Linked DNA regions of Thalassobaculum sp. OXR-137. Each later gene encodes a partner of the first gene's protein in a complex. Links are inferred from orthologs where the notes say so. Each region holds a gene or a part of one and is shown in the gene's direction. Other genes may lie near its edges.

Region 1 (5,296 bases):
ATCTGGTTCGCTCCCTGGAATCGGAGCTCGGGCTCCAGGGCAGCGTCGGAGTCGGCATTCCCGGCTCCCTGTCGCGGGCCAGCGGCGTGGTGAAGAATGCCAATTCCACCTGGCTGAACGGCAAGCCCCTCGATCGCGACCTGTCGGAGAGCCTGGATCGCCCGGTGCGGGTGCAGAACGACGCGAACTGCTTCGCCGTCTCGGAGGCGGTGGACGGCGCGGCGCGGGGCGCCGGCATCGTCTTCGGCGTGATTCTGGGCACGGGGGTCGGCGGCGGCCTGGTGATCGACGGGCAGGCGATCGACGGCCCAATGGGGGTCACCGGCGAATGGGGCCACAATCCCCTGCCCGCCCCGCAGGACGACGAGCGGCCGGGGCCGGCCTGCTACTGCGACCGCCGGGGCTGCGTGGAGACGTTCCTCTCCGGCCCCGGCATGGCTGCGCGCTATGCGGAGTCCGGCGGACCGGCGCTCACCGCCGCGCAGATCGCCGAGGCGGCCGAGGCCGGGGACCCGACGGCCGCCGCCTATATGGAACGCTACGCCGACCGCCTGGCGCGCGGGCTCGCCGGCGTCATCAACATCCTGGATCCGGACGTCATCGTCCTCGGCGGCGGCCTCTCCCGGGTGGAGATGCTCTACACCCGCCTGCCGCAGCTCCTGCCGGCCCATGTCTTCACCGACCGGCTCGACACCCGCATCGTGCCGCCGCTCCATGGCGACAGCAGCGGCGTGCGTGGCGCCGCCTGGCTCTGGCCGCCGGAGCGGCAGGGACGTGCCGCCGCCACCTTCCTGCACGGAGCGGAGTGACCCCGCCATGGCGGTCGAGACCCTGTGCCGGGAATGCTTCGTGTGGAGCCCCGGCACGCCGGGGCGCTGCCCCGCCTGCGGCTCGCCTCGGGTTCTGTCGCATCCGGAGCTGCGCACGCTGAGCATCGCCCATCTGGACTGCGACGCCTTCTACGCCAGCGTCGAGAAGCGCGACGACCCGTCCCTGCACGACAAGCCGGTGATCGTCGGCGGCCGGCACCGGGGCGTGGTCTCCGCCGCCTGCTACGTGGCGCGGATCTACGGCGTCCGCTCGGCCATGCCAATGTTCAAGGCGCTGGACGCCTGTCCCCATGCGGTGGTCATCAAGCCCGACATGAAGAAATATGCGGCGGTCGGCGGCGAAATCCGCGAGATGATGCGGGCCATCACCCCGCAGGTCGAACCGCTGTCGATCGACGAGGCGTTCATGGACCTGAGCGGCACCGAACGCCTGCACCGCGCGCCGCCGGCCGAAACCCTTGCCCGTCTGGCCAAGCGGGTGGAGGACACCATCCACGTCACCGTCTCCATAGGCCTCAGCTACAACAAGTTCCTCGCCAAGGTCGCCTCCGACCTGGACAAGCCGCGCGGCTTTCACGTGATCGGCCGGACCGAGGCCGTCGGCTTTCTTGCCGAGCAGTCGGTGTCCATCCTGTGGGGCGTGGGCAAGACCCTGCAGCGCAAGCTGATCGCCGACGGCATCCGCACCATCGGCGATCTGCAGCCCTTCGAGGAAACCGAGCTTATGCGCCGCTACGGCAGCATAGGCCAGCGGCTCGCCCGCTTCTCCCACGGCCGCGACGACCGCCGGATCGAGCCCGGGTCGGTGGTGAAGAGCGTCTCCAACGAGACCACCTTCGACACCGACATCTCCGACGTGGAGGTGCTGCGGCCCTATCTCTGGCGGCTGAGCGAGGAAGTGTCGGGACGGCTGAAGCGCAAGGCGATCGCCGGCGGCGTGGTCACCCTCAAGCTGAAGACGACCGATTTCAAGATCCTGACCCGGCAACAGCACCTGATGGCGCCGACCCAGATGGCCGACCGCATCTACCGCACGGCCGACGCGCTGCTCGCCAAGCAGGCGGACGGGCGGCGGTTCCGGCTCATTGGCGTGGGGGTGAGCGAGCTTGAAGGCGAACGGCTGGCCGATCCGGCCGACCTGGCAGATCCGGGTTTCGAGACCCGGCGCAAGGTGGAGAGCGCCATGGACGCGGTTCGCGCCAAGCTGGGCACCGCGGCCATCACCAAGGGCATCGGCCTGAAGGCGCAGAAAATCCGTCAGCAACCCTCCGACAAGATGCCGGAGGGCGAGGAGTTCTGAGGCTCGGAGGTCCGGCCGGTCAGCAGGCCGGTGGCGGCAGCGCCTCGACCTCTTCCAGGCTCATGCGGACCGAAAAATCCGAGTAATGCACCAGGATCGAGCGGGCGATCCCGTTGGCCAGGACGTCGATGCTCATCTCGAAATCCGGCTCGGATCCTTCGCTGTCCGGACCGAACCAGGCCAGCCGCGACGGATAGTAGACACCCTGCGCGGCTTCGGCCTTGATCGACGGCAGTTTGTCGGTCCGACCCTTGCCCAGCACGGCGGAGATCAGCGACGGCGCCTCAGGCTCGCCGCCGTCGAACACCGGCGCCCGCAGGAACCGTTTGCCGGAGGTCGCCGCCTGGATCATCCGGATCGTGTGCTCGGTCGGGAACAGGGTGTCCTTGGGCAGCTTAAGCTCCTGCTGCTCCGGCTCGGCGAAGGTAACCTTGCCCGGACCGGAGCCCAGGGGCAGCGGCATCACCGCCTTGCCCTCGATCCGTTCCTCGCCGCCGCCCCGGTCGCGCTTCACGAAGAAGCGGTACACGTCGCCGTCCTTGGATTCCCAGGTCGAATAGGTCGACTGAATCACCGAGCCGTCGCCGTCCGCCCGCGAGAACTCCATGGCGTAGCGCTGCTCGACGGCCCAGCCGTCGCAGGCGTCACGCCATTCGAAGCCCATGCGGCCCTGCACGTCGACGATCGAGGAGGAGGACGACGCCTTGTCGAGCGTCACCTTATACAGCGCACGGTGCGGCAGGATCTCGACGGCCGCCGTCGGAACGGCAGTCGCGGGACCCGCCGTCGCGTGGGGTGCGAGCGCCGAAACGCCCAACACGGCAACCGCAAGAACAGCCGCGGCGCGGGCTCGGTCCAACATAAGCCACTCCTTCATCATACTCTCCGCCGACTATGACATGGCGAACAGGGCGGAAAAATGGCCCCTGTCCGTCCGTCCGCATCGGCAAGTTTTTCCCAATGCAGGATCTCCCCGGCGCCCTTCCAGAAATTAGTAAAGGCTTTCATGACCTTACGCGACTGACAGAAACGCCGCATGTGGCACGGCGGATGCATGGCATGGGGTAACCAATGTGTGAGGTGACCCATGTCACACGATCCGAGCCTGATGACCGCGCCGCTGGATGGACCGAGTGCCCGCATGTACGCCGAAGTGGCGGGTATGCTCGCCCGTTTCAATGGCGCGCTGGACCCGGCCAACGATGCCGAGGAGCTGAGCCCGTCGGAAACGACGGCCGCCCTGAAACTGGCCCTCGTAGCCATGACCGAGGCGCAGAAGCGCATCGAGCGTCAACAGGCCCGCATCGCGGAGCTGGAAAATCTCTCGGTCACCGACGAGCTGACCGGTGTCATGAACCGCCGCGGCTTCGACATGCAGCTCCGCAAATCCATGGCCCAGCAGAAGCGCCACAGCCAGGACAGCGAAGACAATGGCGGCGGCGTTGTGCTGATGATCGATCTGGACCGCTTCAAGGCGGTCAACGACACCTACGGCCATGCCGCCGGCGACGAGCTGCTGCGGCTGGTGGCCGGCGTCCTGACCCGCGACGTGCGGGCCAGCGATACCGTCTCCCGCCTGGGCGGCGACGAGTTCGCGGTGCTGATGCCGGATCTGGACGCCGCGGACGGGCTGGCCCGGGCGAAGCGCCTGGAGAAGCGCCTGAATGCAACGAGACTGAGCTGGGGGGAGCTGGTTCTGCCGGTCTCCGCCAGTGTCGGCGCGGTCAGCTTTCGGCCGCAGGACCGGCCGGCCGAAGTGCTGAACCGCGCCGATGAGATCATGTACCGGCGCAAGGCCGAGCGCCGCGCCTGAGACCGGGACCGAGGCCCGGAACCAGGCCGCCGGCGAAAAACGGAAAAGGGCTGCCGAGAGCCGCCCTTGCCAGATCCGAAATCTCTCCAGGTCGACGCGGAGGCGTCTCAGCGCATCGCCACCTGATCGCCCTCGCCGCGCGGGGCGAGCCGGATGATCCAGGGCTGATGGCCGTCGACGATGCCCAGATCCGCCTTGGCCTGCTGCGCGTCGCGCAGCCCGTAGGGACCGACCAGGACGCGATGCCAGATCTGACCGTCCACATCGACCGGTCGAATCTCCGCATTCCTGTCGGCAAACCGCTCGGCCAGACTCACGGCCCGGCCGGTGTCGCGAACGGAGCCGATCACCACATAACGCTGCTCGCCGGCGGGAGCCTGGGTCGTCGCGGCGACGGGCATCGCCCGCTCGCTCCGATGGCCACGGACGTAGTTGGCGGGCGGGGTCCAGGGCTCGATCGGCGCCGAAACCGATACGGTGCTAACCAGGGTGGCCGCGACCGGGGTCTCGATGCTGCGGGCGACCAGCACCGGGCGGGCGATCGGCACCGGCGGCATCGCGCCGGCCATCGCCTTCGGGGCCGCCAGAACCGGCTTGTCGGTGGAGACGAGACCCGGGGTCTCGATCGGAGCGCGGAACGGCGGGGAGAAAGACAGCGCGGCCGCCACCAGGACCGGCTCCTCGCGGTCCTCGACCTTCATCGCGCCGAGGCTGATTTCCGGATCGTTGTTGGAGCGGAAGCTGCCGCTGTCGCGGTCGCCGGGATAGGCGGCGACGACCACGCGTTCGCCGGCGGCGGCACTTTCGGGGTCGAGCGCCTGGCACATGGCCTCGCCGGTGAGCGGCCGCGTCAGCTCGCAATCCTGCTCGGCGAAGGCGGAAAGGACGTGATCGGCGGAAAATTTGCCGGTCTGCATGTAGCTGATGCCGGAGATCGCCGTCGACGCGATCGTCACCGGAATCGGCAGACATCCGCCGAGAATCAATGGCATCGCGGCGACCGCGATCATACGTTTCATGAGATTTCCCCCGTCCCACCAGGCGCTTAATGTGCGAATCTTCACTTATCGCAGCGACCGGCGCAACAGTCGTAGTTTATGTCAAATTGTTTGTGAATCGCGCCCTCCTCTCGAAGGGTCGAAACGGCGTCCGAACGCGGTGCTGATTCGGCGCCGGATCCCGCGCACTCTTGCGCCGCCGGAAGGCTCGTGTATTACCACCGGCCATGACACTCGTCACGGACACGGAAACCCTCGCCGCCGTTTGCCAGCGAATCGCGGACGAGCCTTACGTTGCGATCGACACCGAATTTCTGCGCGACAAGACCTACTACTCCCGACTCTGCCTGGTGCA
Region 2 (4,027 bases), 3.5 Mb from region 1 along the record:
GTGATCTCCGCCGACAAGAGCCCGACCAATCTGGACGGGCTGGAGGAGCGGCTGCGCTCCCGCCTGGGCTGGGGTCTGGTGGCCGACATCCACCCCACCGACTACGAGCTGCGCCTGGGCATCCTGCAGTCCAAGGTCGAGCGGGTGGACGCGGACATTCCGCCGAAGGTCATGGAGTTCCTGTCGCACAAGATCAGCTCCAACGTCCGCGAGCTGGAAGGCGCGCTGAACCGCGTGGTGGCCCATTCGACCCTGGTCGGCCGGGCGATCACCCTGGAGATGGTGCAGGAGGTCCTGTCCGACCTGCTGAAGGCCAACGACCGCCGGGTGACGATCGAGGAGATCCAGCGCCAGGTCGCGTCGCACTACAACATGCGGATCTCCGACATGTACTCGGCCCGCCGGGCCCGGGCGATCGCCCGGCCGCGGCAGATCGCCATGTACCTGTCGAAGCATCTCACCCAGCGCTCCCTGCCGGAGATCGGCCGCAAGTTCGGCGGCCGCGACCACACGACGGTCATGCACGCCGTCAAGAAGGTCGACGAGCTGCGGGCCACGGACCGTCATTTCGACGCCGATGTGGACCTGCTGCGGCGGATGCTGGAGGGGTGAGTCCCTTGCCGTCCGGCGGTGGCGGAAACCGCCTCGCCGGACGGTGAAAAACTCCCTGTGCACAAGCGTTTCGTGCTATAAACTCTGACTTTCGATTCGCCGGGTCGCGGGCGGTCGGATTCCGCCGGACTCGGTGGTTCCGCCGATCGCGATGCGCCGGTCCGTCAGGCGTCAATCCAGTTCGAGCGAGCACATGAAGATCACCATTGACCGGGCGGCCCTCCTGAAGCCGCTGGCCCATGTTCAGAGCGTCGTCGAGCGCCGGAATACCATTCCCATCCTGGCCAACGTCCTGTTGCAGGCGAAGGAAGGGCGGGTGTCCCTGACCGCGACCGACATGGACATGGACGTGGTCGAGAGCGTGGCCTGTTCCGTCGACCAGCCGGGCTCCGCCACGGTGCCGGCGCTGACCCTCTACGAGATCGCCCGCAAGCTGCAGGACGGCTCGGAGGTCGAGCTGACCGTCGCCGGCGACAGCGGCCGCATGGCGATCCGGGCCGGCCGCTCCAACTTCTCGCTGCCGACCCTGCCGGTGGAGGAGTTCCCGGCCCTGTCCGGCGACGAGCTGACCACCAATTTCGTGCTCTCCGCCGCCGATGCGAAGACGCTGATCGACCGTACCCGCTTCGCGATCTCCACCGAGGAGACGCGCTACTACCTGAACGGCATCTACCTGCACGAGACCCAGGCCAACGGCATGGCGGTGCTGCGCGCGGTGGCGACCGACGGCCACCGGCTGGCCCGGGTGCAGATGCCGCTGCCGGAGGGTGCCGCGGGCATGCCCTCGGTGATCGTGCCGCGCAAGGCGGTGACCGAGATCCGCAAGCTGATCGACGAGACCGATGGCGACGTGCAGATCGGCCTCAGCGAGAACAAGCTACGCTTCGCCTTCGCCGACACCGTGATGACCACCAAGCTGATCGACGGTACCTTCCCGGATTACGAGCGGGTGATCCCGGCCGGCAACGACAAGATCATGCGGGTCGATTGCAAGTCGTTCAAAAGGGCGGTGGACCGCGTGGCGACCATCTCCACGGAAAAGTCGCGCTCGGTGAAGCTCGCGGTCGCCAACGGCACCCTGACCCTGTCGGCCAACAGCCCGGACAATGCCCAGGCGACCGAGGAGATGGACGTCGAGTACGGTGCCGCCTCCATGGAAATCGGTTTCAATTCCCGCTACTTGCTGGACATCGCCGACCAGGTCGACGACGGCGGCAAGGCGGTGTTCCAGATGGCCGACGCGGCCTCACCGACCATCGTCACGGACGAGGCGGACGACGGCGCCCTCTACGTCCTGATGCCGATGAGGGTGTGACGGGGCGCGTGTCGGTCGAGGGTCCCATTCTCAGCGAACACAGCGGTGCCGCCTCCACCGTGAGAGCGCCGCTGCGGCTTGCCGTGAACAAGCTCAGCCTGACCCGGTTCCGCAACCACGCCGCGACGTCGCTCGAGGTCGACCGCCCCGTGGCGGTGCTGACCGGCGCCAACGGCTCGGGCAAGACCAACCTGCTGGAGGCGGTCTCCTTCCTCAGCCCCGGCCGCGGCATGCGCCGGGCGAAGCTGTCGGAGATCGACCGGGTCGGCGATGCCGGCCCCTGGGCGGTCTCGGCAGCGGTCGAGGGCAAGCTGGGCGAGACGCGGATCGGCACCGGCCGCGACGCCGGCGTCGAGGGCGAGCGCCGCCTCGTGCGCATCGACGGCGCGCCGGCGCGCAGCCAGTCGGCCCTGGGCGACCATCTCACGATTTCCTGGCTGACCCCGGCCATGGACCGGCTGTTCACCGAGAGCGCGTCGGGTCGCCGGCGCTTCCTCGACCGGCTGGTCTACGCCTTCGACGGCGAGCATGCCGGACGGGTGAGCGGCTACGAACACGCCTGGCGCGAGCGCAACCGACTGATCCGGGACGGACGGCGCGAAGCGGCCTGGTACGCCGCCCTGGAGGAGACCCTGGCCGAGACCGGCGTGGCGATCGCCGCCGCCCGCGCCGCCCTGGTCGCCCGGCTCAACCGGATTTGCGCCGCCACGCGGGAGCCGTTCCCGGCCGCCGAGCTGGCGCTGGACGGCGAGATCGACCGCTGGCTGATCGGGACCCCGGCCCTGGAGGTCGAGGACCGGCTGCGTGCGACCCTGGCCGCCGCCCGGTTCGGGCCGCAGGAGGCCGAAGGGCCGCACCGCACCGATCTGGCGGTCACCCATGTGGGCAAGGCCATGCCGGCCGCCCAATGCTCCACCGGGGAGCAGAAGGCGCTGCTGGTCGGCATCGTGCTCGCCCATGCGCGGCTGCAGGCGATCGACGAGTACGCCGCGCCGATCCTGCTGCTGGACGAGGTCGCCGCCCATCTGGACGACCGCCGCCGCGCCGCCCTGTTCGAGGCCGTGTTCGACCTCGGCGGTCAGGCGTGGCTGACCGGCACCGATGTTTCCACCTTCGCGCCGATCGCCGATCGCGCGCGCTTGTTCGACGTCGCCGACGGCAAGGTCCGGCCGGCCGACGTCGTGTCCTAACCGGAGTCCCCCCATGGCTGACGACGCCAATAAGAACATCGAGAACGACGACTACGGTGCGGAGTCCATCAAGGTTCTGCGCGGCCTCGATGCGGTGCGCAAGCGCCCGGGCATGTATATCGGCGACACCGATGACGGGTCGGGCCTGCATCACATGGTCTACGAGGTGGTCGACAACGCCATCGACGAAGCCCTGGCCGGCTATTGCGACGCGGTCCAGGTGATCCTGAACGGCGACGGCTCGGTCACCGTGCGCGACAATGGGCGCGGCATCCCGGTGCAGATCCACTCCGAGGAGGGGGTCTCGGCGGCGCAGGTCATCATGACCCAGCTCCATGCCGGCGGTAAGTTCGATCAGAACTCCTACAAGGTTTCCGGCGGTTTGCACGGCGTGGGCGTCTCCGTGGTGAACGCGCTGTCCGAGTGGCTGGAACTGCGGGTCTGGCGCGAGGGCAAGGAGCACTTTATGCGGTTCCGCCACGGCGATGCCGAGGCGGATCTGGTGGAGGTCGGTCCGTCCGGCGGCAAGACCGGCACCGAGGTCACCTTCAAGCCCTCGTCCGGCACCTTCACCATGGTCGAGTTCGACTATCCGACCCTGGAGCACCGGCTGCGCGAGCTGGCCTTCCTGAATTCCGGGGTGCGCATCCTGCTGACCGACGAGCGCAGCGGCGAGCCGAAGACCACCGACCTGTTCTACGAGGGCGGTCTGAAGGCCTTCGCCGAGTATCTGGACCGCTCGCGCACCGCCCTGCACCCGACCATCTCCGCCATCGGCGAGAAGGACGGCATCACGGTCGAGATCGCGATGGAGTGGACCGACTCCTATCACGAGACGATGCTCTGCTTTACCAACAACATCCCGCAGCGCGACGGCGGCACCCACCTAGCCGGATTCCGCGCCGCCCTG

What was found.
Region 2: the proteins of T8K17_RS20440 (region 1) and dnaN are in contact, whole or in part, in a solved structure (PDB 1OK7), measured with the Escherichia coli proteins. The link is inferred for Thalassobaculum sp. OXR-137 from one-to-one orthologs.

Annotation. Positions count from the first base shown.
Region 1 is NZ_CP139715.1:4,387,459-4,392,754, forward strand. What follows is about bases 1-2,973. They hold T8K17_RS20440 (DNA polymerase IV), read left to right. Parts: upstream 1-816; coding sequence 817-2,130; downstream 2,131-2,973. Other genes in these bases: T8K17_RS20435 (ROK family protein), read left to right, coding at 1-809; T8K17_RS20445 (EipB family protein), read right to left, coding at 2,150-2,973. In the rest of the region: more of T8K17_RS20445, read right to left, coding at 2,974-3,007; T8K17_RS20450 (GGDEF domain-containing protein), read left to right, coding at 3,218-3,943; T8K17_RS20455 (SPOR domain-containing protein), read right to left, coding at 4,051-4,962; rnd (ribonuclease D), read left to right, coding at 5,169-5,296. UniProt on the Escherichia coli protein: Poorly processive, error-prone DNA polymerase involved in translesion repair and untargeted mutagenesis. Copies undamaged DNA at stalled replication forks, which arise in vivo from mismatched or misaligned primer ends.
Region 2 is NZ_CP139715.1:901,116-905,142, reverse strand. Bases 1-2,866 are described here. They hold dnaN (DNA polymerase III subunit beta), read left to right. Parts: upstream 1-805; coding sequence 806-1,927; downstream 1,928-2,866. Other genes in these bases: recF (DNA replication/repair protein RecF), read left to right, coding at 1,924-2,866; dnaA (chromosomal replication initiator protein DnaA), read left to right, coding at 1-612. Also shown: more of recF, read left to right, coding at 2,867-3,117; gyrB (DNA topoisomerase (ATP-hydrolyzing) subunit B), read left to right, coding at 3,131-4,027. UniProt on the Escherichia coli protein: Confers DNA tethering and processivity to DNA polymerases and other proteins. Acts as a clamp, forming a ring around DNA (a reaction catalyzed by the clamp-loading complex) which diffuses in an ATP-independent manner freely and bidirectionally along dsDNA.